DNA from 2 places in the Ornithinibacillus xuwenensis genome. Region 1 is predicted to be linked to the other one. Evidence: a T-box and tRNA genes for the amino acid it is inferred to sense, from the RefSeq annotation. Region 1 holds a T-box; the other holds one or more tRNA genes.
What was found. The T-box of region 1 lies ahead of tyrS (tyrosine--tRNA ligase). A T-box ahead of a tRNA ligase gene usually reads a tRNA of that ligase, here a tRNA-Tyr.
Positions count from the first base shown of each region.

Region 1 (15,492 bases):
GTCCTTCAATCACAATTTTTCCCAATGCGGTTTCTTTATCGATAGAATGATGTGTCATTCTATGTTCCATTTGTATACCACCACCGAAAATGTTAAGTCATTGTTACGCTTATGTTATATTATACAGGAATATCGTTTTAATTTTTAGTCTTTTTAAAGGTAAAAAAAACGAAGAGGAAAAAATCCTCTTCGTAAGGCTATCCAGTTTAGTTGTTATTTCCATCACCGCTGCCATCGCCATTTCCATTACCATTTCCATCGCCGTTACCATCATCGTCACCATCACCATTTCCGGTACCGTCACCATTACCACCATCATCACCGGTTCCATCTTCAGCACCAGGATCTGGTTCTGTTTCAGGATTATCCTCATTTGGATCTTCACCTGTGACTGGCTCATCTGGTTCTTTTTCAGGTTCTGAAAAATCTCCTACTATAATTTCTTTCGATGGGCTTGATTCTAATCCAAAGTAATCAACAGCTTTAACATGATAAACACCTTTTCCGGAAGGGATTTTAAATGATTCCTCAATGTTATTCCCGATTAGTTGGAATTTGGCACCAGGTTCACTTGCCTTATATATTCGGTATCCGATAACATCCTTACTTCCAGATTTCTTCCATGTAAGTGAAGAACCACTTTGTTTAACAGAGGTTGGAGCGGATGGTGCTTTTCCATCATCCGTTAATTCATCTCCAATTTCTGTATTTGGGAGACTGATTTTCTCCCATGCTTCTTTTCTAAATGCTGGGAACAGCTGTGATAAATCATCCAACTTATCATATTCCATACGCTTTAGGAAGTCAGGATTAAAGGTTAGACCATCGTCCTGAACGAATTCCTTTGGTGTGTTTGGTCCTGCCAGAACTGCTTTACCATCAACCATTACATAGGAACCGCTAATTAAACTATCATCTACTACTGTCGGAACAAAGTTAGCATTAAATATATCGGTCGAAACTAATCCGGCCTCTGAACATAAATCAGATGCTAGCATACCAGATGTTGCACAGATACTACGGGATACAATTCCACCTGGCTGCTTAAATCTTTCTGTTGTTGCAACAAGATCTGGTCTTATTTCGGAGGCTGCATTGATTAGCTCAGCCCATAGCTTCAAATTACGATTTGAGTGGTATAGACACGAACTACATTCTAAGGATTGTGGTATGTCATACCCTAACCAGCTGCCCATAGTAACATTTGGATTAGATCCAACAAAATGAACATCTTCTGCGTTCTGAGATGTACCTGTTTTTCCTGCCCAATCCACACTTCGATATTTTAGCTGTGATTGTAGATAGGAAGCCGATCCTTCTGTAACGACATCTCTCATCATATCAAGTGTTAAATAACTGGTTTGCGGTGTAAATACTTCAACTGGCTCACTCTTGTGCTCATAAATAACCTCACCATCTTTATTAGTAATTTTATCAATCATATACGCATCAACAAAATTACCACCGTTTGCAAAGGTAACATAAGCATTTGTGTTTTCTTCAATTGTGATTCCATGTGTTGTACCACCAATTGCAAGAGCCGGATTTGCATATTCATTATTTAAAAGTGAGGTAATCCCCATCTTCTTCAAGTACTGATCAACTGGATTATCGTTCATGATTTGGGTGTATACTTTGATTGCTGGAACATTATAAGAATCTGTTAAATGATCCCGAACAGATAAAAGTCCATGATATCGGTTGTCAAAGTTATTTGGTGTATAGGTGCCTCCAGGAGTTTGCCAAGTGGTTTTAACATCTGCTACCGGAGTACCCGGTTGAACAATTCCTTTTTCCATTGCTGGAGCGTACACCAATATTGGCTTCATCGTACTACCATTAGGTCGAAGAGTTGAAGTCGCATAGTTTATTTGATTTTCAAGACTAAACTCTCGTCCACCAAGAAAACTAATAACTTTTCCGGTACTATTTTCAATAAGAATAGCACCTGTTTGTACTTGTTGTGTAATCTGAACTTTTTCCCCTGTATTCGGATCGTCTATGAACCCAGTCCAATCTGGTCCATAACTGTCAAAGTTTTTGGCAACCTCTTGGAAGGCATCATACACCTCTTTATCGATTGTTGAATGTATATTATAGCCATTTTGACGCAAGTCACGATTTGCCAAAATCAAATACTCTTCTTTTAATGCTTCATCTTCTTCTAAATCTGCTTTTGTATAGCCATCTTCCTCAGCAAGAATATACATAAGTATTTCCTTCGCTCGTTTTTCGAGTTCAAAAGTTAAATACGGATATTTTTCAATTGTTGTTTCCGTATCAGTGACGAAATCCGCAACAATATCATATTCTAATGCAGCTTCATATTCTTCTTTTGTAATGTATTCCATTTCATACATTCTACCGAGAACGGTTTTCATACGATTAATTCCTGGCAACATGCCTTCTTCACTCTTTAAGCCACCACTACTCTCAAAAGGCGTATAATAGGATGGGCTTTGTGGTAAACCAGCTAAATAAGCTGCTTGTGGAAGAGTTACCTCATCTGCATTTACTCCAAATATCTCCTGTGCTGCCGTTTGTACACCAGCAATGTTTCGACCATTTGCCCCACGTCCATAAGGAATAATATTCAAATATGCTTCTAAGATTTGATCCTTATTGAAAAACTGTTCTAAACGCAAGGCTAATAATATTTCTTTTGCTTTACGTTCAAAGGATACTTCGTTTGTAAGAATCTGGTTTTTGATTAATTGTTGGGTTAAGGTACTCCCACCAGATTTAACATCTGAGTTCGTAAATTCCTGTACTAAAGCACGAATAATGGCCTTTGGTACAATTCCCTCATGTTCGAAGAAAAATTCATCCTCCGTAGCAACAACTGCGTCTTGAAGGACTGGGGAGATTTTATCTAATGTGGTTTCTTCACGGTGTATATCGGACTGTATATCTCCGAAATATATATCTCCTGCAAAATACAATTTAGATGTTTCTTCATAATTATAGATGTCTTTTTCCATATTCTCATAGGATCGAATTGGTTCATCCTTTACGAGAGATGCAAAGTATCCAAAGCCAATTCCGGCACCAAAGAACATCCCGATGAATCCGATGACGAGAAAGAACAACAAAACATTCCAAACAACATCATATGTAATTCGAGATGAACGCTGTACCTTACCAGTGCTCCAGATAGATTTTATCTTCGCTCCAGTTTTATGGAGAAATTCTTTAAAATTCACGTTAAAACCTCCTAATATTCCAAGAGTAATTATAGCATAGTAGGGGGGAACGGGGTACAAGAAATTTGTAAATATTGATTGCATTTTCTAATTTAATGTGATAAGAATAAATAATAATAACTTATTGGCTAAGAAGGAAATAGTAGTGTTGCAAATCCCTATCCAAGAGAGCTGGTGGCTGCTGAGAACCAGTATATATTTGCAAGCGAAGTACAATTCCGGAGCTATTCTTTGTTGGTAATGATTCAATCAATAAAGACGGTGAAGTCATCGTTAACAACCCCAAAGTGGCAATTCATGTTGTAACAAGGGTGGTACCGCGTGTTAAAACTCGTCCCTTACTGATAGGGAAGGAGTTTTTTTGTTTTTATTAGAAACTATATTGGAGTGTGAATTTGATGGATCTTTTAAAAGATTTAGAAAAAAGAGGATTAGTTAATCAAGTTACGGATCATGAGGGGCTAACAAAGCATTTAACAGAAAATGAAGTAACTCTTTATTGTGGATTTGACCCAACAGCAGATAGCTTACATATTGGGCACTTACTACCACTAACCATCCTAAAACGATTCCAAAAAGCGGGTCACAAGCCTATTGCTTTAGTTGGCGGTGGAACGGGTATGATTGGAGATCCTAGTGGTCGTTCAACGGAGCGTTCCCTAAACACGGAAGAGGTAGTAAAAGGTTTTAGTGAAAAGCTTAAAAATCAAATTAAGAGCATTTTAGAAGTGGATAAGGATGAAAACCCTGTTGTTGTTCGTAACAACCTAGATTGGCTTGGAAGCATGACTGTAATCGATTTTTTAAGAGATGCTGGGAAACACTTTGGTGTAAACTATATGCTTGCCAAAGAATCTGTATCAGCTCGTATTGAGCAAGGAATTTCTTTCACAGAATTTAGTTATATGATTCTACAATCTCTAGATTTTCAAAAGCTTTTTGAACAAGAAAATTGTACCCTGCAAATTGGAGGTAGTGATCAGTGGGGAAATATTACTGCTGGTATGGAACTTATTCGACGTGCTAGAGAAAATGAAGATGAAGAGATTAAGGTATTTGGTTTGACTGTACCTCTTATCACAAAAGCAGATGGAACGAAATTTGGTAAAACTGCTGGAGGAGCTATCTGGTTAGACCCAGAAAAAACAAGTCCATATGAATTCTACCAGTTCTGGATTAATACTGATGATCGTGATGTCATGAAATTCTTACGTTATTTTACATTTTTATCAGAAGACGAGTTGGCTGAATTAGATAAGGAAGTAGAAAATCATCCAGAAAATCGTGTTGCACAAAAGCGTCTAGCAGAAGAAATGACAAGGGTAGTTCACAGTCAAAAAGCAGTAGAGCAAGCACAAAAAATTACAGCTTCTTTATTTAGTGGAGATTTAAAATCACTTTCTGCTAGTGAGATAGAACAAGGCTTTAAAGATGTGCCATCCTTCCAAGCAGATAAAGCGGATATTGGATTAGTAGACCTGCTCGTCAATGCAGGTATTTCCTCTTCCAAACGCCAAGCAAGAGAGGATATTACAAATGGTGCAATCTACATTAACGGTGAGAGACAACAAGCACTAGACTATGTTGTATCCGATTCGGATCGGTTGGAAGGGAAATTTACCATCATCCGTAGAGGTAAGAAGAAGTATTTCTTAATTCGCTACTAGAATAGATAAAGTAGAGACAGTTTCTTTAGGTACAACCTAGAGAGACTGTCTTTTATTATGTGGAGAAGTAATTGTCTAAATTAATTGGAAAAAAGTGAGCATTCATACCACCAGAATATTATGGTAAACTTAGTATGTTATAGGTAAAAGGAACTAAAAAAAATACATCAAGAAAGAAGGGATCAAATGAAAAATTTATTAGGGAAGTTATCAATGCTTTGGAAGGTAATGATCATTTTACCGTTTATCATTGTATTTTTAGCACTATTAACATTTATAAGCTACCAGAATGCATCAACGGAGTTAAATAATGCCATTGCTGAAAGAATGAAAACAAAATTAAGTGAAACAGTTGAAATAATCGATAAGAAACTAACAACGCATGAAAGAAACCTAGTAACGACGAAAGCTTTAGTAGAGTCCCAGACTTCTTTATTTACTAAACAGGCATATCGAGCATATTTTGAGAAGTTACTTCCAAGTAATGAAGAAACATTTGGAGTAGGAATCTGGTATGAGCCATTTACATACAGTGAGGATGAAGAGTTTTTCGCACCGTATGTTTATAAGGATGGAGATAATGTTGTTTATTCAGAGGATTATGAGGATCCATCTTATAATTATCCGGAAACGGACTGGTATGTCCAAGGAATGCAATCTGATGTTCCGGTTTGGACTGCTCCATATTATGATGAAACGCTAGGTCAAACATTTATTACGACTGCTGTTTCCTTCAATAACCAAGAGAAAAACATATCTGGAGTAATTACAAGCGATTATGTTCTGAACTCCATTCAAGCTGTCATTTCAGAGATACAGGTGGAGGATTCAGGCTATGCTGTACTTATTGATCAAGATGGTAATTTTTTAGCACACCCGGATCAAGAAAAACTGATGACTAGTAATCTAGCAGAAGATATAAAAAATGATGGAGAAGCAGTAGATGGTATTGTTTCAAAGGAAAATGGAAAAGAGATTGTACAAATAGCAGGATCTGAATACGAGGTACATTTTAAAACCTTACCAAAGGTTGGATGGAAGATTGTATTGTTTGCTCCTACTGATGAGTTATATGCATCACTACCGGTATTATTAAATAAGCTTATCATCACGAGTAGTATATTAATAATTTTCATTATCTTAATTGTCTTTTATATTGGAAAAACCGTATCCAAGGATGCAAATCGTATGAATGCCCAGCTAGAAATACTAGCTAGTGGTGACTTAACCAAAAGATTGGATACAAAATCGAAGGATGAATTTGGGCAGATGGGTCAGCACTTTAATCATTCTGTGAATTCTTTACAAAGTATGCTTTCCACGATTGCAAGTAGTACAGAGCATGTTGCAGCCACAGCTGAGCAATTATCTGCCAGCTCAGAAGAGATTAACTCCTCTGTAGAAGAAGTAGCCAATTCGATTCAAGATGTAGCTGACAATGCTTCATCACAAAGTGAGCTAGCTACTGAGTTATCACATTCTAGTAGTAATATGCATCACCATATGAACGATATGGCAAGCTCAGTTAAAAGCATGGAGGAAGAAGCGAATCATTCTACAAATCTTGCAAATAATGGAAGTGAGTTAGTAAAAGAAGTCGTTCATAAAATGAAAGAGCTAAATGAACAAATTTCTTCTTCATCTCAAATTATATTTGCTTTAGAAAGTAAATCGAATCAGATTGGACAAATGGCAAATTTAATAACAGATGTTACGGAGCAAACGAATTTATTAGCACTTAATGCAGCAATAGAGGCAGCAAGAGCAGGAGAGGCAGGTAAAGGATTTGCAGTTGTTGCCGAAGAAGTGCGTAAATTAGCAGAGCAGTCTGGACAAGCCTCTAAAGAGATTAACGAAATCATCGGAGGAATACAGAAGGAAGTATCTCAATCGGTTTCCATGATGAAGGATAGTCAACACATTGCTGATAAAGGTATTGAATCTGTCGAGAGAACTGGTGAGTCTTTTGGTCAAATTACCAATTCAATCTTCAGCCTATCTTCTAAAATTGCTATCCTAACAAAAGAGATGGATAGTGCTCTAGCTGATATGGAATCCATGAAAGACTTATCGAATAATGTACAAAATTATTCAACCAACACTAGTGACCATGCGCATAGTGTTTCTGCGGTCACAGAAGAACAGATGTCCATGATGGCTGAGGTTTCAAAGGCATCGGAATCACTAGCAGAATTAGCGCAACAGCTTCAAGAAGAAATGGGTAAATTTAATATTTAGGTTTAAAGCTGTCCAATTCGGACAGCTTTTCTTATGAGTTTTATCTTAAAACTGAATTAAAAAGTAAAGTTTGATATACATTCATTCTTATGGTAAAATGCTAAAAATTTATAGATTTTTAGGAGGATGATAGATGAGATTTGTTACCCTAACACAGGTTTATAATCATCGTATAGCTCAGAAGTATCTTTCTCGCTCAGGTATTGCTCATGCCATTGCTTGTGCTTATCACGCATTTCGCCTAGCAAAAGAGAAAAACGTATCGGTAGATCTTGCAACAAAATCCGCATTACTACATGACATGGGCCATTACACTTGGTATAGAAATGGCAGATGGGACTATGAATTATATAAACAGAATGATATTCACGCTATTAAAGGTGCAGAAAGAGCGCATAAATTATTAATCCGACTAGGAGAAAATCCAAAGCATGCCAAAGATATTGCCTATGCAATACTTTTTCATACGGATTCCTATATAAAGGATAGCTATATAAAGCGAACACCGCTACAGGAAATAACAAAAATAGCAGATGAAATGGATGAAGAGAAGGGAGGCTTGCATCATTATCGAAAAGTTGAGGAAAAAGAGGCAACAGAACTGATAGCACGGTTAGATGATTTCGTTGAAGAGGAAATGAAATCATCTAATTAGAGTTTTCGAACTACCAAAAAAGGCAATGCGTCAATCGACACATTGCCTACATAAATATTTCTGTTATGGAGCATTCCAAATTAAATCAAAAAAATGGATATCTTCATAACCATTGTTAGCATCGTAAACAAGTTGTTGACCTCGTTGTTTCCAAGCATTAGAAAGATTATCATCATTTTTTAAGGTAGCTAAGGCCGCTGCAATACCATATACTGCTCCAGATTCTATTTGATTTCCTAATCTTGAACTCCTGTTATATTTTCCAGAAATTAAATTATTATTTTCCCATTCTGTTTGAAGCCAAGTCCAAAATTCATCATTATCTAGACCAGTTTTTTCTAGTTGGATAGCGATTAGAAGTTGATCGACCATATGAACTTCTTCCATTGCTATAAAATCCTTATTTGTTACATCGTAAAACTCAGGAAAAAACAAATCACTAGATTCTGATACGGTATGATACAAATCATCCATCTTCTTAATAGAAATGGGTGTATCATCTCCAGAACCATAGCTGAAAACAACTCTTTGGCTGGCTTGCTTTTGCTCCCAGTCATAGAAATCCATAATTAAGCCATCATAAACCTGATATTTCTCAATGGTGCTGATGATATCTTTAGACAATGAATGCTTAGGACCAAGAATAGATAGAATTCTAGCATCATCAATCCAGGCATTCGATGACAATTTTTGATTTCCTTCGATTTTCCAGGATAGAAACGCCGCATTACCCTGATGTACCAGAAATTCATTAGTTACGGTTTCTATGAATGAAGCTAATTCTTCCGTCTTCTCGTGCTTCTGGAGCCAAGACATGTATAATCCGATGGACTCCAAGAGGTATTCATCATTATCGGTTGTCCCATAGGATCTAATTTTACCAGATGAATCTAAATAGTACGTACTTACAATTTTCATAAAGGTTTCTTCAGACATTTCATCACGTTGTTCAGTGTGGTTTAGATAATAGACAACAGACACTATAATACACAAAACTAGTGTGGTCATGACATGAATGATCCATTTTTTAGACATAAGGTTAAGCAGCTCGATTCTTAAAACGATTGGTTTTATCCCAGTTAATCGTTTCTTTTTTCACAAATCTCTTCCAATAATAAACAGCAGCACTTCGACCAAGAAGCACTACAAACAGTTGAGCATACGTAAAGTACATAATTAATGCGACAATCGTTTTTATCGGTGAAACTTCTTTGTCGACTACAATGACACCTATTAACTGCGTTGTATAAACAATATAACTCATAAACCAAAACATCAGAATAGGTGCGGAATACTTCGGTTCAAATAGATGAAATAAGCTTCCGATGAAAAACACATGGGAAAACAATAATAATAACGTAAAAAGCAAATAAACCATTAAATGCTGTACTGCATGATGAAATGCTTTATTAAGCCAAAACTTACGGGTGAAAAATAGTTTTTCTAGCAGATAAATATTCCCAATTAACCATCTAGTACGTTGTTTAATAAATGTTTTAAGTGTTTCTGGTTCTTGCTCCCAGGTCCGAGCTTCCGCTACCACTGGTAGTAAATAACCTCCTGCAGTAAGTCTAATGGTTAACTCTGCATCTTCGGCTAAGGCATATACATCGTAACCACCCAATTGTTCAATAATCTCACGTTTTAATAACATATTTGTTCCAGCAAGTGAGCCTATTTTAAACAGCTGCCATCTTCCACACTGCATTAAAAGTTGGAATACCTGGAATTCCAAAGCAATCATCTGTGTAAGAATATTCTTATTAGCATTTAATGTTTTCACATACCCAACTGCACCAGCTGCATTTGTGGTTTTTTCAGCAGCCTCGACTAAAAGACGAACTGCATCTGGCTCAGGCTGATTGTCTGCATCATAGACTAGAAAATACGTAGAATCAATAATTGAAAGCCCGTAGTTTAACACACGTGATTTTCCTCTTGGTTCACCAGGTGGTACTGGTACATAATGAATACGACTAAAGGTCCTTTGAAATTCCCTGCCTATTTCTGCTGTATTATCACTTGAACCATCATCGAGTAGAAAGACGTTTAGTTCACCAGGATAATCTAATCGACTCATTGCACTCAAGGTATCTTGAATCACCACGCCTTCATTGTGGGCTGGAATTAAGATAGAAACAGATGGATAGTGTTCAAGTTTGATGGGTGGCTTTTTTTTGTATCGAAAATATACTCCCGCTAACGTTAATATGGAATAAAATACTAAGAGAGCCCAAAAGAAGGCCATGATGATGATTAATATTGTGTTCAATTATTAAGCTCCCTTTCTCTTAAATAATTCATCTAACTTCTGTTCAAGATTTTTGAGTTCAAAAAGCTGAATCTCATAAGGCATTTGAACAAAATTTAGCGTCTTTTTCGTTCGCCCATTTATTCGATTCAGTACGACTTCTCGACCAGCTACATCGGTACTCTGCAGTAGAATCAACACTTCGGCCTCTGTAGGAGAGGTTACTAGGTCGTATTCTGCCCGCACACTGTCGAGGCAGCATTTAATAAACTCTTGGCGCAAGGATCTTCTAACGGGTAATGGGATATCCTTTTTAATCTTAAAATATAATAATTGACCAATTTCTCCTCTTCTGCGCATCCCAGTCTCTATTAACACGCCTCTTTCTCTAAACTCTTGGAGCGATAGAGCATTTGTACCTGGGTCGAATTTTTCAAGCTCTCTTATTCGCTTTTGCATCTCCAAATTGGTTTGAACAAATGATTTTATATCATGTACAGTAAGCCATGTAAGTAGCATGGAGCCTGTTAACATCAAATGGTAACAGATTAATGGATACTGTCCTTCGTCAAATAATTCATTTGCAAACGCATATACGGTTAATCCAAAACCATAGATGAGCATGGAAGCTAGAAATAATAAGAAATTAATACCAGTTTTAAAAAACATCATGGTAATGAGAAGTAGAACAATGAATGTAATATGAATGATGGATGTAGGAAAAGGAAGTAATAGTTGGGAAGCGAGGCCTATTCCCCATAAACCCATTAACCAATATAGACGGGTGTTTTTCACGATGATGCTCCTTCTTGTTGTATATTAGATAGTATTTTTCGTAGTAAGTAAATTTTTAAAGAACTAGTAGATTATAGCACATAAAAATCATGCAAGGTTACTTGAATTTTACTAAAAGTAGAATTTATTTTTTCTATTGATATTGCTTAAGAATAAGAAGTGAGTGAGGAAATAGGAGGTTGAAATAATAAAAGAAACCTATAAATTCTGTTTTAAAAAATAGATAGGATTTATTTACCATTATATTGGTATTATTAACCAGAATAGAATTAGCCTATCTCATAACTTTGTACATATAACATTTTTCTGGAATAGAAGTATACAATAATTCTGAGCACTTCATAAAATATATAAATATAAAGGCCCGAAATCCTTATTATCAAGGAGTTCGGGCCTTTTCTTATTAACGAGAATAGAATTCTACGATTAATTGTTCTGAGATTTCAGATGGAAGTTCAGAGCGTTCAGGTAAACGATTGAAAGTTCCTTCTAATTTATCAGCATCAAATGTTAGATATTCTGGTACAAAGTTGTTAACTTCGATTGCCTCTTTCACGATATCAAGATTTCTTGATTTTTCGCGAAGACCAATTGTTTGACCAGGTTTTACAAGGAATGATGGAATATCAACGCGTGATCCATCAACTGTCACGTGACCGTGGTTTACAAGCTGACGAGCTTGTCTACGAGTACGTGCAAGACCTAAACGATAAACTAGGTTATCAAGGCGAGAGTCAAGAAGAACCATGAAGTTTTCACCATGAACACCTTTCATTTTACCAGCTTTATCAAATAGATTACGGAATTGACGCTCGTTTAATCCATACATAAAGCGTAGTTTTTGTTTTTCTTGTAATTGTAGACCATACTCAGAAAGCTTTCTGCGTTGGTTTGCTCCATGTTGCCCAGGAGCGTAAGGGCGTTTATCTAGCTCTTTGCCAGTTCCAGTTAATGAAATGCCAAGACGACGTGATTTTTTCCATACGGATCCAGTATATCGTGCCATAGGACATTTCCTCCTTTTTATTTTATTTGCATAAAATAAAATCCAACCGTGATTCGCATCCGCACGCCATTATGTTTTCATGTACCATCGCTCCAGCAGCAGAGAGTTACACGATACACCTCTAATTTGAGGAACAAAATGGACGAGTGGTGATTCACTTAGGCTGCCATATATTTTACACAAAGAATAGTATATAATTTTTTTGTAATGAAGTCAAACATTCTTTATAATATTACTATTGCTATTCCGAAACATTCTAGGGTGATTGAGTAACGTGATAACGAATAGCGATACTATATAATAAAACTAAATGAATTCAAAATGGTAGGAGCCCTGTTATAGGTGATGATAGATGATGAATGAACAAAACGATAGAGAAAAAATACAATCCATATACTACAATTTACTAACTACGCTATCGCCTAATAGTAGGAAAGTTTTCTATTCGCAGCTTGGCGAAGGAATTAAAGGCTTATTGGATAGTGTGTTTGCCGAAATCTACATGTTCGACTTTTGGAATAAAAGATTTGAACTGGTGTCGATTGAAGATAGTCTGTATTTAAATAAATATATTGAGGATAGTAATTATTTTTACCGAGATATAATTATTGATGGTGTTTCTGCTCCAGCATTTCCTGTGGATGACATATTTACAAGAGATTTACCTGAGATAAGTTATAAGATTGTAGCCCTTCACCCAGAGATTGGACCTGTAGGGTTCATTATCTTAGGAGAAAGAATTGAAAACACCGTTTCCGATAGCGCGTTATTACAATTGAAGGAAGAAACAGAAAAGCTACTATCGCATATTTACCGGCTTGCACACGCAAAATCTAATGAAGAAAAGAATCGGTTCCTTTTTGAGACAACGTCACAATTTTTTACGTTAACAAACAAAACAGATATTTTCACAGAAATTATTACATCGATACGGAAGTTTTATCCTAATTTAGATTATTATTTATTATTATCACAGGACCATGATAAGACGTCTTCACTGCCAATTAAAGCACTTAAATTTAGTGATGACGCTACAAAACATGTAAGTGAACAGGCGTTTATTAATGGAGAGTTACAAATTGAAGATCGTATTCAAGAAAAAAGCACCTGTATTTATGCACCTTTGAAGGGGTATCAAGGTGTATATGGGGTCTTGCAGATTATTTCTCCGACTATTATTGAAATACCTGAATATGAGATTGAATTTATTACGAATTTTGGGAATGCAGCTGGAAAGGCAATTGAAAATGTAACCTTATATCAGTCCTCAAAACACTTGGTATCCGACCTTCAACTAATCAATAATATTACACATGAATTAAATTCAAATCTTAATGTAAATGAAATTACGAATTTAGTGAAGGAGCAAATAATTCGAAGCAGTCTTGCACAAGAAGTTGGGTTTATTTATAAAACCCAAGAGCTCGCTCATAAATTTGAGGTGTTAGAGGGAAGCACTTCTTATTTTAATACAGTTCAAGGACGTGGATTCATTCGATATTTAGCAGAGGATATGATTTCTCGTAAAGAGGGGATTTTCTCTGGTGACTATAAAAATCCTGATTTGCAAATTCCTTATCGTTCAGTGATGGTTTTACCAATGGAGAATTCAGGGGAAATTAATGGATTTGTTGTTGTTTTACACGAGAAATCCTATGCGTTCTCGTTTGATAAATATAAGCTGTTACAATTGTTAGTACGTCCCTCGACCCTAGCATTTGTTAACACCATTCTAAAGGAACAATTACAAAAGGCAGCCTCCACCGATTATTTGACTCAGTTGTATTCGCGAAATTATATGGATGAAAAGATTGTACAGCACATGGAATCTGGTGAGATGGGTACTTTAATACTTTTTGATATTGATGATTTTAAAAAGATCAATGACACACATGGACATTATGTGGGTGATGAAGTAATTAAACAAGTTGCTGATATCATCATGTCTAGTATTGATGAACGGGATGTTCCGGCTAGATGGGGTGGAGAAGAGCTAGCGATTTACCTACCAAATACACTTATAAATGAAGGGCTACAGCTTGCAAAAAATATTGGTAATCAAGTTGAGAATTTTACAGAGCCTCGGGTTACGTTGTCAGCTGGTGTTTCTTCATGGTCAGGAAAATCTGAGGATTCTGCAAGAGATTTTTTTATCCGTGCAGATAAAGCGTTATATGAAGCAAAAAGCTTTGGAAAGAATTGTGTCGTAAAATGTGAGGAACTCAAACATGAAAAAGGTGATTAAGAGGTTTTCTTAATCACCTTCTTCATGTTATAGATGTTTTGTTAATGCTTCTACGAATTTCTCCAGATATAGCTGATCTGTTTCATCAAATCGATTTAATGAAGGGCTGTCAATATCTAAGACACCCATTATTTGATCATCTTTTATGATCGGTACAACAATTTCAGATTTACTTGCACTATCACACGCAATGTGGCCAGGGAACTGATCAACATCTTCAATTCGTAGTGTTTTTCGTTCTTTTACTGCTGTTCCACATACTCCTTTTCCATTAGGGATACGAATGCACGCTGGCAGACCCTGAAATGGTCCAAGAACAAGCTGATCTTCTTTCCATAAATAAAAGCCAACCCAATTAATATCATCAAGGAATTGGTTGAGCAAAGAAGACGCATTGGCAAGGTTTGCTACCTTATCTGTTTCACCGTCAAGTAAAGCCGATAACTGTTTGATAACAAGTTCATAATCTTTTACTTTATTTCCAGAATACATGGTTGATTGAAACATATTTGATTCTTCCTTTCTATTACAAATTAACAAAATTATCATGTAAAATAATGCAGGAGATTTTCTCTCTTTGTCGTAATTATGATATAAAAGAAATAATTGCATTATTAAAATAGGTGAGGAGTTGATATCAATGAAAGAGACCCCTACAAAAAGAAAAATAGTTGAGACAGCTTCGACCCTTTTTTATCAAAAAGGTTTTCATGGTACATCTGTCCGTGACATTGCTGAAAAGGCCTCTGTAAATGTCTCTTCTATAAGTTATTACTTTAAGGGAAAACAAGGTCTTTTGGAATATGCAATAGCCAATTATTATGAAGAATATTTACAACTCATTGAGACAACTCTGGAACAATCAATGGATGACGAGCCTATTGAAAGATTAAAAAATTTAATACACCATATTATACAGTACAAACATATAAATCTACAATTATCCTGTTTTATTCATCGTGAGCTATCAATGGATTCTGTTTTTGTCCGTGAGATGGCAGTTACGTATCTAGCGAAAGAGAACTATATCATTGGAAATGCATTTTCTCTTGTGTTCAAAGATAAAAAAGAAGATAAATATAAGCTGGATCGACAGTTCTTATTAATGCAGCTAAAAGGAATGCTAGTGACACCTTATGTATTACAAAATGAATGGAGAAGTCAAATTGTTGGTGACTATTCACATTCACTATTTGTCAATAAATATGTACAAACGATTCACAAGTGGTTAGCGTACATTTCTGAATAAGGAAGAATACCAAAGGTTGTATCATGCAACCTTTTTTCATTTTTTAATTGTTGAAAAGGTAAAAATAGAAGCAAAGCTATCATTTTATGACAAAAATATCAAAAAATCTCCTTTTTATTTGATTTTTTTAGCCAAAAATCGTCTATACATGGTATTATTAGGATTATACAATTATGCTAATGA
Region 1 covers NZ_JBDIML010000011.1:11,030-26,521, reverse strand. The annotation lists gene ABC228_RS18500 (GNAT family N-acetyltransferase) at 1-70, opposite strand, end outside; gene ABC228_RS18495 (transglycosylase domain-containing protein) at 207-3,203, opposite strand; T-box leader at 3,325-3,545, shown strand; gene tyrS (tyrosine--tRNA ligase) at 3,602-4,870, shown strand; gene ABC228_RS18485 (methyl-accepting chemotaxis protein) at 5,057-7,108, shown strand; gene ABC228_RS18480 (HD domain-containing protein) at 7,242-7,763, shown strand; gene ABC228_RS18475 (hypothetical protein) at 7,827-8,798, opposite strand; gene ABC228_RS18470 (glycosyltransferase family 2 protein) at 8,803-10,035, opposite strand; gene ABC228_RS18465 (hypothetical protein) at 10,039-10,809, opposite strand; gene rpsD (30S ribosomal protein S4) at 11,213-11,815, opposite strand; gene ABC228_RS18455 (sensor domain-containing diguanylate cyclase) at 12,168-14,060, shown strand; gene ABC228_RS18450 (GAF domain-containing protein) at 14,088-14,567, opposite strand; gene refZ (forespore capture DNA-binding protein RefZ) at 14,701-15,309, shown strand.

Region 2 (15,492 bases), on a different contig from region 1:
TATGAACAGAAAAACCAAAAAATAATATTTCGAAAACCCTAGTTCTATCGATAGTAACGTATAATATAATTAGTGGAACAATTAATAATGCCAATACAAACCAGAATTGCCATGAATCGATATTGGAGAATTCTTTCCAATAGGATATCAATGAAGCGTTTTGATCGATACTTTTTTCATAAATATCATTCAACATTAAGCTTCTATCCATTTATTTTCCTCCTATAGTTTTTTAGAATCAGTTCCTGTATAGTTTGTAACAAACTTAATACTCTATACTACTAGTGTGAATCTAATAATAATTTTTAGCTTGAAATGTAAGTTGTTTTTCCTCTTGGAATAGGTTAAAAAACTACATAAAAGCAAAAAAATCCCCACTCAGTAGAGTAGAGATTTGAATTTCTGCAAGGCGGCTTCACTTTTTCTTGATACTTGTTTTGTTAACAGAGTTAAATAGTACTAACAATAAGCATAAGAGTTACATACAAATGCAACTCAGCTTACGTGAAAAAAGTGATTTATTTAACTTTATGCCATATTCGGCTAAATAATCGAGTGATGCCGTATTGTAGTAAGAATACGAATAACCCAACTAGACATAGATTTACATAATACCATAGCCCATTACCCAGTAAGTTAAGTGGGGTATTTGCTGAAGGTGCTCTTGCTAAAAACAAGAAATTAGCATTTGCCAAAGGGTTCATGATAAAGCCTATGATACCGGCATAACATAATAAATAGAGATAAGATTCTAGAGTCTTTTTCAGTGTTAAGGCAAACGGATTTGCGATAACGAGATAAATGCTAGCCCAAGATAAGAGAACATGATGTAAAAAGAATTGCCAAAATCGAAAATGTGGATAACCGTGATGTAACTCCGGTGTAATGATTGCTAAGAAAGATGGTATGATTCCAATAAAAAAGATGATTTGAATTAATTTCTTGTTCCTTGTATAAAGTGTGAGTATGGCGATTATTCCAGCTATGCTACATAATTGAAAAGGCAGGAACTCAGCAGGGTTCCACGAACCATTCACAATTCCCCAAGTTTGGTAGCTTAGCTCAGAAAGAATGAGACTGCTAAATAATCCCCAGCGTAATATCGTGTTTAATAATGACTTATTTCTTAATTTAGTTGAATAGATTACTAGAAATAATAAACCAATTATGTAGATGAAGATAATAACAAGATGATACTTTCCGAACACGTTAAATGGTTCTACAATGTTACTTCCAAACCAATCATTCATGTGTATCCCCCCGCAGGAATTCAATAGAGTAAAAGGACGCTTACTATTACTAGCAAGCGCCTAAAATGACAATTATACTATTCATCAACCACCCATTATATGGTAGCCAGAATCAACATGTAAAACTTCTCCTGTTACACCTCTTGAAAGATCACTTAAAAAGAATAGTGTTGCATCTCCAACTTGATCTTGATCAACATTTCGACGTAATGGAGCTTTCTCTTCCACAATTCCCATTTTCTCATTAAAGCCAGATACACCTTTAGCCGCTAGCGTGCGAATAGGGCCTGCTGACACGGCATTTACGCGAATGCCATGCTTTCCTACATCTTCTGCTAAATACCTTACACTAGCTTCTAATGATGCTTTGGCAACACCCATTACATTGTAGTTTGGTATTACTCGTTCAGCTCCAAGATAAGTTTGGGTAACGATGCATCCGCCCTCCGTCATTAACGGTTTTGCGGCTTTCGTTACAGCAACTAGAGAAAATGCACTAATATTTTGCGCCAATAGAAAACCATCTCGGGATGTATCAGCAAACTCACCTTTTAGATCGTCACGATCTGCAAATGCAACAGCATGTACTAGTCCGTGAATTACACCGACTTTTTCTTTTATTTCATGAAAAGCTTTTGTAATACTTTCATCATCAGCAACATCGCAAGATACAATGAGTTTCGCTTCAATATTATTCTGATCTAATAATTTCACTAACTTGTTATAGGATCTTTCTTGTCTATTCGTAAAAATCATATTCGCGCCAGCATTGTGTAATGATTTTGTTATTCCCCAAGCAATACTTCGCTCATTTGCAACACCCATTACAACAATATTTTTATTTTTTAATAGTTCCGTCATTTTGAACCTCCATTTTATGATTAACTATTAGTACCTTATTCTAATTTATCATTTTTTAAACTAAAAACCAATTTTTTTCAATAAATTTATTAATCTTTGGGCATTGATAACCTTATGAGGACGGGATTTTATAGGCTGCAATAAAATTTTTAAAAAAAATATCGATTTTCTCTTTACAAAGGGTTTAAATCTGTATATAATAAAATTCGTTGACTGCAAGACAAGTTATTAATTCCTAGTTTATTGGCCCGTTGGTCAAGCGGTTAAGACACCGCCCTTTCACGGCGGTAACACGGGTTCGAATCCCGTACGGGTCACCATATGGAGGATTAGCTCAGCTGGGAGAGCACCTGCCTTACAAGCAGGGGGTCACAGGTTCGAGCCCTGTATCCTCCACCATTACCATGCCGGCCTAGCTCAATTGGTAGAGCAACTGACTTGTAATCAGTAGGTTGGGGGTTCAAGTCCTCTGGCCGGCACCATTTTTATGTATAAAATACAAGAAAATAACTACACTAAATACGGAGGGGTAGCGAAGTGGCTAAACGCGGCGGACTGTAAATCCGCTCCCTCGGGTTCGGCAGTTCGAATCTGCCCCCCTCCACCATTTAGATTATTGGGCTATAGCCAAGCGGTAAGGCAACGGGTTTTGGTCCCGTGATTCCCAGGTTCGAATCCTGGTAGCCCAGCTTTTTTTATTTTTACGAGATGTTTTATACATATTTTTTGAGCCATTAGCTCAGTCGGTAGAGCAAACCGCTAGCATCTTTGAATCTTCTACTATGTGCAGGTTTGCGAGGAGTGCTACTTCACTGAATGATCTTGCAACACGACGAGCATCTTTGGAGAATTACTTCTACCGAATACACCACGGGTAACCCCGAACCATTCAATTTTATGAATTTTCTGGAAGCTGCTGGTGTCATGTAAACAATATTGATTTTTGAATCATTTCACGAGCCATTAGCTCAGTCGGTAGAGCATCTGACTTTTAATCAGAGGGTCGAAGGTTCGAATCCTTCATGGCTCATCAATAAAATAGCGCAAATAAAAACAAGGTTGTTATGTGTAGCAACCTTGTTTTTATTTGCATTTTAAACGTTTTTTTAACATAATAGATAGAGTAATTCTTTTTATAATAGGAAGAATTTAGCGCTATAAATAATAATAACTTTTACTTATAAATAGATAATATAAAGGGATGGTTGGTATGAGATCTTCTAGGATTCCTGGTTTTTATAAGAAATCAGTTGAAGAAAGAAAAGCGTTATTAAGTCAGACACTTGATCTATCAGCAGAAGATATAAAAGCATTGGATTCAGATGGTGTATTACCAGTCGAAACCGCTGATAAAATGATTGAGAATGTTGTCGGGACTTTTCAACTTCCTTTAGGATTAGGATTGAACTTTTTAATTAACGGGAAAGAATATATCATACCTATGGCAATTGAAGAACCATCCGTTGTAGCTTCTGCTAGTCATATTGCAAAGATAGTACGTGATGCTGGGGGATTTACTACAGAAGCATCAGAAAGAATTATGATTGGCCAAATCCAAGTTGTCGGGTGTGCTGATTACGCAGTAGCTAAACAGGCATTATTAGAAGCGAAGCAGGATTTAATTGATGCAGCAAATGCAGCTTATCCAAGTATTGTGGCTAGAGGTGGCGGTTCACAGGACCTGGATGTTCGAATATTAAACGATTCCCCGAATTCTGATTACGGAAAGATGCTTGTATTACATTTATATATCGATACTTGTGATGCAATGGGGGCAAACATTGTTAATACAATGGTTGAATCCTTAGCACCAACGGTGGAAAAGTTGACCTCTGGAAAAGTTTACTTACGTATACTATCTAATCTCGCTGATCGTTGTGTCGCTCGGGCTAAATGTGTAATCCCCCCTAAATTATTGGTTACTGGCGAATATTCTGGTGAAGAGGTTAGAGATGGCGTGGTTCATGCCTTTGAATTCGCAGATTCTGATCCTTATCGTGCTGTTACCCATAATAAAGGAATCATGAATGGAATCGACCCTGTAGTAATTGCAACAGGAAATGATTGGCGAGCTGTGGAAGCTGGAGCACATGCATATGCAGCTCGTTATGGAAGCTATCGCTCCATGACAAAATGGTATGTAGATGCGGAAGGTAATCTCGTTGGAGAATTAGAGTTACCAATGTCAATTGGTACTGTAGGCGGAGCCATCCGAGTACATCCAGTTTCACAACTAGCGCATAAGATATTACATGTAGAATCAGCTTCAGAGCTTGCACAAGTAATTGTTTCTGTAGGTTTAGCACAAAACCTTGGTGCTTTAAAGGCACTCGTGACAGATGGCATTCAAAAAGGCCATATGGCATTGCATTCACGTTCTGTTGCTATAGCTGCAGGCGCAACTGGGGAGATGATTGATATTATAGCTGAACAATTAGTGAAAGAAAAAGAAATCCGTGTAGGTAAAGCTAAAGAATTGGTGGAACAATATACAAAATGAGTGCAGAAAAGGTAACCATAACAGATAATTATATAACGACTGAAAAAACCGGAATCGGAGTTGCGCATAGTAAACTAATATTGATTGGCGAGCATGCAGTTGTACACGGGCAACCTGCAATAGCAATTCCCTTTCCTTTGGTAGGTGTAGAATCGGTAATTGAGCATCGAACTGGACCTATTAAGTTTGATAGCACTTTTTACCAAGGTACGATGGATTCTGCCCCCTTGGCGTTAGAAGGAATCGTCAATAGTATTCATTCTACGCTAAGCTATCTAGGTCTTCCTAAAAGGGATATGATTATACGAGTTAAATCGTCCATACCTCCTGGAAAAGGACTGGGATCAAGTGCTTCGGTTGCGATTGCAATTATAAGGTCTCTCTTTGCATATGCAGAAGTGGAATATTCAGAGAAAGAATTATTAAAATTTGCCAATATAGCTGAAAAATTTGCTCATGGATCACCAAGTGGAATTGATACATTGACAATTACTTCCGAATCGCCAGTTTGGTTTGAGAAGGAACATCCAATAAGCTTTATAAGACCGAATGAAGACTTTCATTTCATTGTGGCTGATTCCGGTCGAATTGGTGATACTCGATCAGCGGTTGAATCTGTTGCTCATTTATTAAAGAAGGCTCCGAAAAAAATACAAGCAAAAATCGAAAGAATTGGTGAGCTTACACATCTTGTTAAACATGCATTGGAAAAAGCGGGAAAGAACTTATTGGGGCAAATGCTAAATGAGGCTCAAAAGGAATTAGCTGCTCTTGGTGTAAGTGATGACGGTTTAGATCGATTGATTAATTTTGCTCGAAAAGAAGGAGCACTCGGTGCGAAGTTAACAGGTGGCGGTAATGGTGGCTGTATTATTGCCTTAGCCAAAAATGAGATACACTCAAGACAACTCGCTGAGAAGTTAAAAGAGTTCGGTGCACATGCTGTTTGGCCATTTGTGCTAAGAAAGCAGGATTAATAAACAGTATGTGAAAAGGGGAACCATAATGAAAGCAATAGCAAAGGCACATACAAATATTGCATTAATAAAATATTGGGGAAAACGGAATGAAGCGTTGATTCTCCCAACCAATAACAGTCTATCGTTAACATTAGATGGATTTTACACCTCTACTCGAGTCGTGTTTAAAGAAGATTTACAAAAGGATACCTTCTTATTAAATGGCACGCGTATTGAAGGGGAACAATATAATCGAGTTACGCAATTTCTTGATTTAGTTCGTAATCTAGCACAGAAGAATATCTACGCAGAGGTTGAGTCTATCAATGCGGTCCCAACAGCTGCAGGATTTGCTTCCTCGGCCTCTGGTTTTGCTGCACTTGCTGCTGCTTCCAGCAAGGCAATTGGATTAGAGTTATCGGATTCAGAACTATCTCGCCTTACTCGCCAGGGCTCTGGGTCAGCATGTCGCTCGATATTCGGTGGGTTTGCAGAATGGCAGCAAGGGGAAAAAGCGGATGGTTCAGATTCATATGCTGTCCCGATTGCCCCGCAAAACCACTGGGATCTTCGCGTTGCTGCAGTTGTTCTCTCGGCAAAAATGAAAAAAGTATCCAGTAGGGCAGGGATGAAGAGAACGGTAGAGACTTCTCCCTTTTTTAAAGGCTGGATTGAAAGTATTCCTAGTGAGATTGACGCAATTAAACAAGGTATTTTAGATCGCGACTTTGAAAAGGTAGGAGAAATTGCCGAAGCAAACTGCCTAAAGATGCATGCAACAACCTTAGGTGCTAACCCTCCTTTTACGTATTGGTTAGATTCGACTATGTCGGTTATGCAATCTGTTCAGGCATTAAGAGCATCTGGTATTCCTGCCTACTTCACAATTGATGCTGGACCAAATGTGAAGGTTCTTTATCTTCCTGAACATGAAGAAGAAGTTCAACAAACACTTCGAAGTATACCGGGAGTGGATGATGTAAAATTGAGCTGTGCAGGGCAAGGTATAACCTATTTAGGGGATGACGAATTTGTCTAACTCTTCCTTAACGATACAAGTGCCTGGAAAATTAATGATGGCTGGTGAGTTTGCGGTCTTGGAACCGTATCAACAGCTAGCTGTTATGGCTGTTAATCGTTTTGTATATGTAGATATCCAAGAAAGTAAAACCAATCGTATATCATTAGAAAAATTTATGCTTCGTGATTTAAGCTGGGAATATCAACAAAATCAAGTTAGGATTGCAACAACAGATAGCAGGGTGAATTTTGTTGAAGAGGCGATGTCGGTCGCATGTATGTATTTGCAGGAAAATAAGTATCCTTTAAAACATCTTTCCCTCCGTATAAGAAGTGAATTAGATGATAAAGATTCAGGGAAAAAATATGGACTGGGCTCGAGTGCGGCAGTAGTTGTAGGTGTCATAACAGCAGTTTTACAAATGCATGTAAAAGAAAAACCGGATCCACAACTAGTGTTTAAGTTAGCGTCTATCTCGCATGTAAGAGCACAAGGAAATGGGTCTGGAGCAGATGTTGCTGCTTCAGCTTATGGTGGGATATTGCACTATTCCTCTTTTCAAGCTGAATGGCTAAGAGAACAGTATCATCATAATGAATTTATTTCCAATCTAGTCGATAGCAACTGGCAATTCCTTTCGGTTAGACCAATGAAACTTCCGAGTGATATTTATCTTTGCATCGGTTGGACAGGTAGTCCTGCATCAACAGGAAATCTTGTTAAACAAATAATAAGCTTGAAGGAAAGTAAGCCGTTAAAGTTCCAGGAATTTTTACATAGTAGTGAGGAAGCGGTTACGAACATTATGACTGGAATAGAAAATGAGAATAAATCCTTATTGTTTAAAGGTATTAAACAAAATAGAACGGCATTAGTAACAGTAGGAAAAGAGGCGCAAACGGAATTAGAAACCCCAATGATAAAAAAATTATGTGATTTAGCTGAACAACATGGAGGGGCAGCAAAGCAATCAGGAGCCGGAGGCGGTGACTGTGGAATCGCTTTTATGCCATCACCAGAAAGCGCTAAAGCGTTAGAGGAAGCTTGGCGTCAAGAAGGAATCATCCCGTTAGATCTTCTTCCGTACCCTAATGGAGCTAAGGCCATATAGAGTAGGTATCGTCTCGGATGACGGTGCCTATTTTAGATTTAACACAATCTGAATCGATGTATAAATATTCAAAAAGTTGTCGAGTTGAGTCGTTCAAATAAAGTAAGGTACAATAAATGTTGGAGGTGGCGGTAAATTATGAAAAATAAAATTTCTTTAATTGGTGTCCCAATGGATTTAGGTCAAAGTCGTCGTGGGGTAGATATGGGGCCAAGTGCACTCCGTTATGCTGGAGCAATTGAGAAGATAGAGAGCTTAGAATATGACATACATGATCTGGGGGACATAGCAATAAATCGTCCCGCAACTACTGTGGATAAAGAAAGTAATTTAAAAAACTTAGAGCAAGTTATAGAGGCAAATGAAACGCTAGCTAGAATGGTGGATGAAGAGATTCAAAAGGATCGATTTCCACTAATAGTAGGTGGGGATCATAGCATCGCAATCGGTAGCTTAGCTGGTATATCCAAGCATTATAAGAATCTTGGTGTCATCTGGTATGATGCGCATGGAGACTTGAATACGAGTGAAACATCACCATCTGGTAATATTCACGGAATGCCACTAGCGGTTAGTCTAGGTATAGGTGATGAGAGATTAACGAATCTATTTGGATATGCACCAAAGGTTAAACCAGAAAATATCGTAATTATTGGCGCTCGTTCATTAGATCCTGGTGAAAGAGAATTAATTCGAGAAAAAGGAATTAAGGTTTATACCATGCATGAGATTGACCGAATGGGAATGTCTGCAGTAATGGAAGAAGCGATTCATTATTTGAAGGAAAATACAGACGGAGTTCATCTCAGCCTTGATTTGGACGGGTTAGATCCTACAGAAGCTCCAGGTGTTGGAACACCGGTCTTAGGAGGCATGACATATCGCGAAAGTCATTTAGCGATGGAAATGTTATCTGACTCTGAACTAATTACGTCATTTGAAGTTGTAGAGGTAAATCCAATATTAGATGAAAAAAATAAAACAGCTACATTAGCTGTTGGATTAATGGGTTCTTTATTTGGCGAGAAGCTTAAATAAATCCAAAAAATAAAAAGGCATTAATGTTAAATTGATGTCTTTTTATTATTAATTATTCGTCATATTATTCATTCGATACTCATTTAATAGATGATCTAACTTTTTACTTTTTTCTACGATTACTTCCGAGTTTAATTTATGTGTATCACTAAGTGCAATCATCTCTTTGCGACATTGCTCTATCTTTTGCAAAAGCTTATCCATACGATATTCCCCCTATTACATTACATTAAACTATAATACCCGAATAAATTATTATTTTGCAACACTAAATTAAGAAAAATACATATTTTTTAGCTATAATGCGTTATAATGGAATGGAAAATGTTTACTATTTAATTTATTTATAAAAATTCGCCTAAATTTATAAAAAAAGTGAAACCTTTTTTGATGTAATTCGTAAGGTTTAATACCGCATTAAGCGGAGGTACAAGAGATGGAATTAATGATCAGAGAGAAAATCAAACAAGTAAAAAAAGGGAATCAAGCTGCATATGAAGATGTGGTGATGTTTTATCAAGATAAAATATATCAACATTGTCTAAGAATGCTCGGGAATACGCACGAAGCAGAGGATATTGCTCAGGAAGCCTTTATACGTGCGTATGTCAACATCCACTCCTACGATGATCGTAGAAAGTTTTCAACTTGGTTATATCGTATCGCGACGAATCTGACGATAGACCGGTTACGTAAACGAAAACCTGACTATTATCTTGATGCTGAAGTAAAAGGGACAGACGGCTTAGATATGTATTCGCAACTAGCTGCAGATGATAGACTTCCTGATGATGAACTAGAGGGAAGGGAACTTCAGTCATATATTCAAAAACAAATAGCAGAGCTTCCTCCTAAATACCGCGGTATCATTATGTTACGCTATTTAGAAGACTTTTCCCTTCAGGAGATTAGTGATATATTAGATATTCCAATAGGGACGGTTAAAACAAGAATTCATCGAGGTAGGGAAGCATTACGTAAAAAGCTTCGTCATGTTTAAAAGGAGTGAATCCAATTGGATTGTAATAAAGAAGCATTGAGTTTGATGCATAAACATTTAGATGGAGACATCACAAGAGAAGAAGAGTCCAGTCTAAAGACCCATCTTGAAGGGTGTTTGGAATGTCAAAAACATCTTCATGAATTAAAAAGAACCATCACATTAATTCAAAGTACAGAAAGTGTTAAGACACCTGATGATTTTACGCAGAAGGTAATGCAACAGTTACCAATCGAGAAAAAGCATGTGAAATATTTAAGATGGTTTAGAATGCATCCAGCCCTTACGGCGGCTGCGATATTTTTCATCTTTATGTTTACAGGACTGTTCTCGGCGTGGGAACAAGGTACAAAATTAACGGTTTCGAATCCAGATAATTTAATTATCAAAGGTGATACCGTTATTGTACCTGAGGGCGTAACAGTTAAAGGAGACTTAGTTGTTCACAATGGTAATTTGAAAATTGATGGTGTTGTTGATGGAAACGTAACATTAATTAATGGAACGTTAATTGATGAGGATGGCTTAGATAGTGATGGCTTAATGGCATCGGTCGGCGAGGTCAATGGTGAATTAAAGGAAGTAGATCGAATCTTTGAGTGGGTTTGGTACCATATTCAAAATCTGTTTAAAGGAATATTTTCTATCGGTGAGTAAAAAACCTGGTTTAGTGGCCAGGTTTTTGTTCATGTTAAATAATAAGTAAAATTTTAATCAATGAATGTTCGGTATAAATTCGGACGGGCTAAGTAACGAATAATCATGCAAATTATGATATAATAGATACGGTATTTTTTATTTGGAAGAGAAATTGATGTAAAGAAGGAAGTGCAGACATGCCGAATGGGGATTTTACTTTTGTGGACCTACTCAGAATAGGCGTTGATATAGGTCTCGTCTGGTATGTTTTATATAAATTAATCATGTTAATTCGAGGCACAAAGGCGATTCAGCTATTAAAAGGTATCGTCGTTGTTTTTGTGGTACGTCTATTAAGTATATTATTTGAACTGAAAACGTTAATGTGGGCGACTGATCAGATAATTAGATGGGGATTTCTTGTTATTTTCATCTTATTCCAACCAGAGCTCAGAAGAGCATTAGAGCAAATCGGTCGTGGAAACCTCTTCTCAAGAGGCTCCAGATCCGAAGAAGAAAAGTTTGAGAAAATGATTACAGACATTGTTCATTCCTGTAATTACATGGCGAAGCGTCGTATCGGTGCTTTGATTACAATCGAACGTGAAACAGGTATTGGAGAATACATAGAAACAGGGATACCTATTAACGGTAAACTAACACATCAGCTATTAACCAATATCTTTACACCGAATACGCCACTCCATGATGGTGCAGTTATTATTAAAGAAGATGAAATTGTTGCAGCTGCATGCTATCTACCTTTATCCGAAAGTCCTTTTATTTCCAAAGAACTTGGAACAAGACACCGAGCGGCAATGGGTATAAGTGAAGTAACTGATGCTTTAACCATTGTTGTTTCTGAGGAGACTGGTAGTGTCTCTGGAACCAAGAATGGTGAGCTCCGTAGGGATTTAAGTCAAGACGGATTACGAGACTTTTTGCTTGAAAACTTATCTCCAACTCATAGAACTTCCGAGAAAAAGACTTGGAAGCTAGGAGGGAAAAAGAATGGATAATTGGTTTAGAAGCAAATGGTTTATCCGGGGACTTTCTTTAGGGTTTGCAATTTTGTTATATGTATTTGTCTCCATTGAGGAAGCAGATACTGCCAATGACAGTTCCATACCTTTTTCTGTTTTGTTTGGTGGGTCCTCAGAGACAAAGGTAATTGAAGATGTTCCATTAGGAATTCGAATAGATAGTGAAAAATATGTCGTTAGTGGTGTGCCAGAAACAGTTAAAATCACCTTGGAAGGACCATCAAGTGAATTGACGCCAACGGTTGAACAGCAGAACTTTGAGATGTTTGTCGATTTACGAGATCTAAAAGAAGGCGAACACGAGGTGGAAATTCAGTATGAGGGTATTTCAGATAAGCTAGGTGTCTATGTAGAACCAAAAACGATTAATGTCATTATTGAAGAACGAGCTTCGAATGAATTTGATGTTAGTGTCGATTTCATTAATGAGGATAAACTTCCGGAAGGCTATGAGGTATCTGATTATGAGTTGAATACAGATACCGTCACGATTACCAGCTCGGAGGAAGTTATCGATCGAATTGCGATTGTAAAAGTATTTGTTGATTTAACAGGGGTAACCGAATCAATCAAGAATAGAGAGATTCCTGTCAATGTCTATGACAGTCAAGGTAATGAGCTAGGCGTAATCGTAGAACCAGCTACAATTGTTGTATCTGCTACCATTGATAATCCAAGTAAGAAGGTTCCGGTGAGTGTAGCCACAACGGGTGAGTTACCGGAAGGATATACGATTAAATCAATGGTACCATCTGTCGAGGAAGCTGAGGTATTTGCGATAACAGAGATTTTGGAGAGCTTAGAAGAGGTAAAAACAGAACCAATCGATCTGTCTGAGTTATCTGAATCAGGAACGATGAAAGTTGGCTTAGCTTTGCCAGAAAGAGTACAAGCCCCAGGTGTTGAGGAAATCGAAGTGGAAGTAGTACTGGAGCAAACAAAGTCTATTGATGATGTAACCATTGAGGTGGACAACCTAGGCAGTGGTCAATCCGTTAGTTTTATTGAACCGGATGACCCGCAAATAAGTATATCCGTCACGGGAAATGAACAAGATGTTAAGGAATTAAGTGCAGAGGACTTTCGGGTCTTTGTAGATGCTGACGGACTAGATACTGGTGAACATACCGTGCCGATAACAATTGAAGGTCCGGAAAATGTTACGTATAGCGCGAACATTAAGGAAGTAACGATTGAGATAGAAGAATCTTAATAGAACGAATATATGGTGAATCGTACTTAAATAACGTCCAGATACAGGATGTAAAGGAGAGGTACAAAAATGGGTAAATATTTTGGAACAGATGGTGTAAGAGGAGTAGCAAATAAGGAACTAACGCCTGAACTAGCATTTAAATTAGGGAGATTTGGCGGCTATGTTTTAACAAAGGAAACAACAAAACCTAGAGTGTTAATTGGCCGTGATACACGTATTTCCGGGAATATGCTAGAAGGAGCTTTAGTAGCCGGTCTCTTATCCATTGGTGCTGAAGTTATGCGACTTGGAGTTATTTCAACACCTGGTGTTGCTTATCTAACAAAAGCAACAAGTGCACAAGCTGGGGTTATGATTTCGGCATCTCACAATCCTGTTGCAGATAATGGAATTAAGTTTTTTGGACCAGATGGTTTTAAATTACTAGATGCCCAGGAAGAAGAAATAGAACGACTACTCGATCAAGAGGACAACCTACCAAGACCAGTAGGTGCTGACATCGGTGTAGTTGCAGATTATTTTGAAGCGGGTCATAAATACCTTTCTTTCCTAAAGGAATCAATCGATAATGATTTTGAAGGAATCAGTATTGCGCTTGATTGTGCACATGGAGCTACGTCTGGCCTAGCTACTCATTTGTTTGCAGATTTAGAAGCTGATTTATATACAATTGGTGCATCTCCAGATGGCCTCAATATTAATGATGGAGTAGGTTCTACTCATCCGGAAACACTACAGGCTTTCGTTGTGGAAAAGGGAGCAGACATTGGGCTAGCCTTTGATGGAGACGGCGATAGATTAATTGCTGTTGATGAAAAAGGAAACATTGTTGACGGCGATCAGATTATGTTTATATGTGCGAAATATATGAACGATAAAGGATTCCTACGTCATAACACGGTAGTTTCAACTGTAATGAGTAATATTGGATTCTATAAAGCGATAGAAGAAAATGGCATGCGTAGCGATAAAACAGCAGTTGGGGACCGGTATGTCATGGAAGAAATGCGAAGAGGTGGCTACAATCTAGGTGGGGAACAATCTGGTCATATTATCTTCTTAGATTATAGTACGACTGGAGATGGGATGCTCTCAGCTATTCAGTTAGTGAATGTCATGAAGGAGACTGGTAAACCTTTATCAGAGCTTGCTAGCGAAATGACAGTTTTTCCACAAGTGCTAAAGAACGTTCGCGTTACCGATAAAGAGAAAGCATTAAACGATCCTACCATTAACCAAGAAATTGAAAAGGTAGAAGAAGCTTTAGGAAGTAATGGACGTGTTCTAGTAAGACCATCTGGTACAGAACCACTTGTACGTGTAATGGTTGAAGCGCCATCAAAAGAAGAGTGCGTAAAGTACACCGATCAAATTGCAAATCTAATCGAAGATTTATTAGGTATAAAGGAATAAAGGAATAAAGGAACTGCTCTCAAAGGGAGCGGTTTTTTTTATGGAAATCTGCATACCAGCTTAATGCATACTTTCAAAAAAATCAGTCTGGAGTCGTAGTTAAAAACCAACCTCCGACTATTCTAATAAAACCTTGTACTTCGTATAATGGAAGAAAGGTTCTTAAGCTGTCAGAAAATAGTGAAATACGCTATACTTAACGTATAAGTATAATTTTTCTAACAGCTTAGATTATACAAAAAATTTAAGGGGGAAAATGTGATGCTAAATTTTTCAAAACCAACCGTTGAACAATTTTTGCGTACGTATGTGATATCTGATTTTGCTGTAAGCCGAGATGAGAAACGACTCATTTTTAACACGAATTTAAATGGCAAAATGAATTTATGGGCAATGGATTTGCCAGGTACGTTTCCTTACCTATTTGCGCAAAAGGATCAATCAACCAACTTTATTAAATTCGATCCAGAAAATCGCTATGTTTTAACGGGATATGATCATGATGGCGATGAAAATTATCAAATCTATGCCGTTCCGAGTGAGGGTGGTATACCACAAGCATTAATAACTGGAGACCCTTCTGAAAAATATTACTTTGCACACCTTAGTAAAGATGGGAATCGAGTCTATTATTTAACGTCTGAAGGGAATTCTAACTTTCTAAATACACGTGTTCGAAATCTTGAGGATAACTCCGATACACTTGTTAACGAAGGTGAGAAGGGTCCAACCTATCTTGCGGCAGTATCAGAAGGTGAAGATGTTTTCGTTTATATGCGACTGTTAGCAAATACATATATACAGTTGTTTGTAAAAGATGGCGAGGAGATGGTTAGCTTAACGCCAGATCCTGAGAAAGTACATGTTGCAAGTAGTCCTATTTTTGTTGGAGAAAATGACATTTATTTTACGACAAACTATGAAAGTGAATATACTTATGTTGCAAAATATAATTTGACATCAAAATCTTTTGAAGCGGTTGTGAGCATTGATAATGAAAGTGTCAATGATCTAAAATACGACAAAGAAAATAATGTCTTGTATTTGGTAACCGAAAAAGGTGTAACCGATGTGTTGTATCGCTATGACTTAGGAACTGAAAAGCTTGATAGGCTAACGGCACCGGTTGATGTAATTGAGAATTTGGTTGTTACAAAAGCAGGAAATCTTTATCTTTTAGGTAGAAGTGCTACTAAACCATTTAACATTTTCAAATCAACGGACGGTTCAGCTTGGGATAGTTTAACAAATAGTCGTGTTCTTGGTGTTAGTGAAGCGGAAATGGTAGAGCCTGAGGTTGTAACCTATCAATCATTTGATGATATGGAAATCGAGGCATTACTATTTAGAGCAAACCCTGATAATGATAATGGTCACACTATTTTCTGGCCACATGGTGGTCCACAGGCTTCTGAGCGTAAAATGTTCCGTGCCATGTTCC
Region 2 covers NZ_JBDIML010000008.1:1,225-16,716, forward strand. The annotation lists gene ABC228_RS16955 (hypothetical protein) at 1-211, opposite strand, end outside; gene ABC228_RS16960 (YwaF family protein) at 519-1,250, opposite strand; gene fabI (enoyl-ACP reductase FabI) at 1,335-2,111, opposite strand; tRNA gene ABC228_RS16970 (tRNA-Glu) at 2,357-2,431, shown strand; tRNA gene ABC228_RS16975 (tRNA-Val) at 2,435-2,510, shown strand; tRNA gene ABC228_RS16980 (tRNA-Thr) at 2,518-2,593, shown strand; tRNA gene ABC228_RS16985 (tRNA-Tyr) at 2,635-2,718, shown strand; tRNA gene ABC228_RS16990 (tRNA-Gln) at 2,729-2,800, shown strand; tRNA gene ABC228_RS16995 (tRNA-Lys) at 3,069-3,141, shown strand; gene ABC228_RS17000 (hydroxymethylglutaryl-CoA reductase, degradative) at 3,322-4,611, shown strand; gene mvk (mevalonate kinase) at 4,608-5,588, shown strand; gene mvaD (diphosphomevalonate decarboxylase) at 5,617-6,609, shown strand; gene ABC228_RS17015 (phosphomevalonate kinase) at 6,593-7,702, shown strand; gene rocF (arginase) at 7,841-8,740, shown strand; gene ABC228_RS17025 (aspartyl-phosphate phosphatase Spo0E family protein) at 8,789-8,944, opposite strand; gene sigW (RNA polymerase sigma factor SigW) at 9,177-9,740, shown strand; gene ABC228_RS17035 (zf-HC2 domain-containing protein) at 9,756-10,397, shown strand; gene cdaA (diadenylate cyclase CdaA) at 10,577-11,398, shown strand; gene ABC228_RS17045 (CdaR family protein) at 11,391-12,635, shown strand; gene glmM (phosphoglucosamine mutase) at 12,705-14,051, shown strand; gene ABC228_RS17055 (S9 family peptidase) at 14,313-15,492, shown strand, end outside.
Region 2: it encodes a tRNA-Tyr, which carries the amino acid that the T-box ahead of tyrS (tyrosine--tRNA ligase) is inferred to sense. The anticodon was not compared.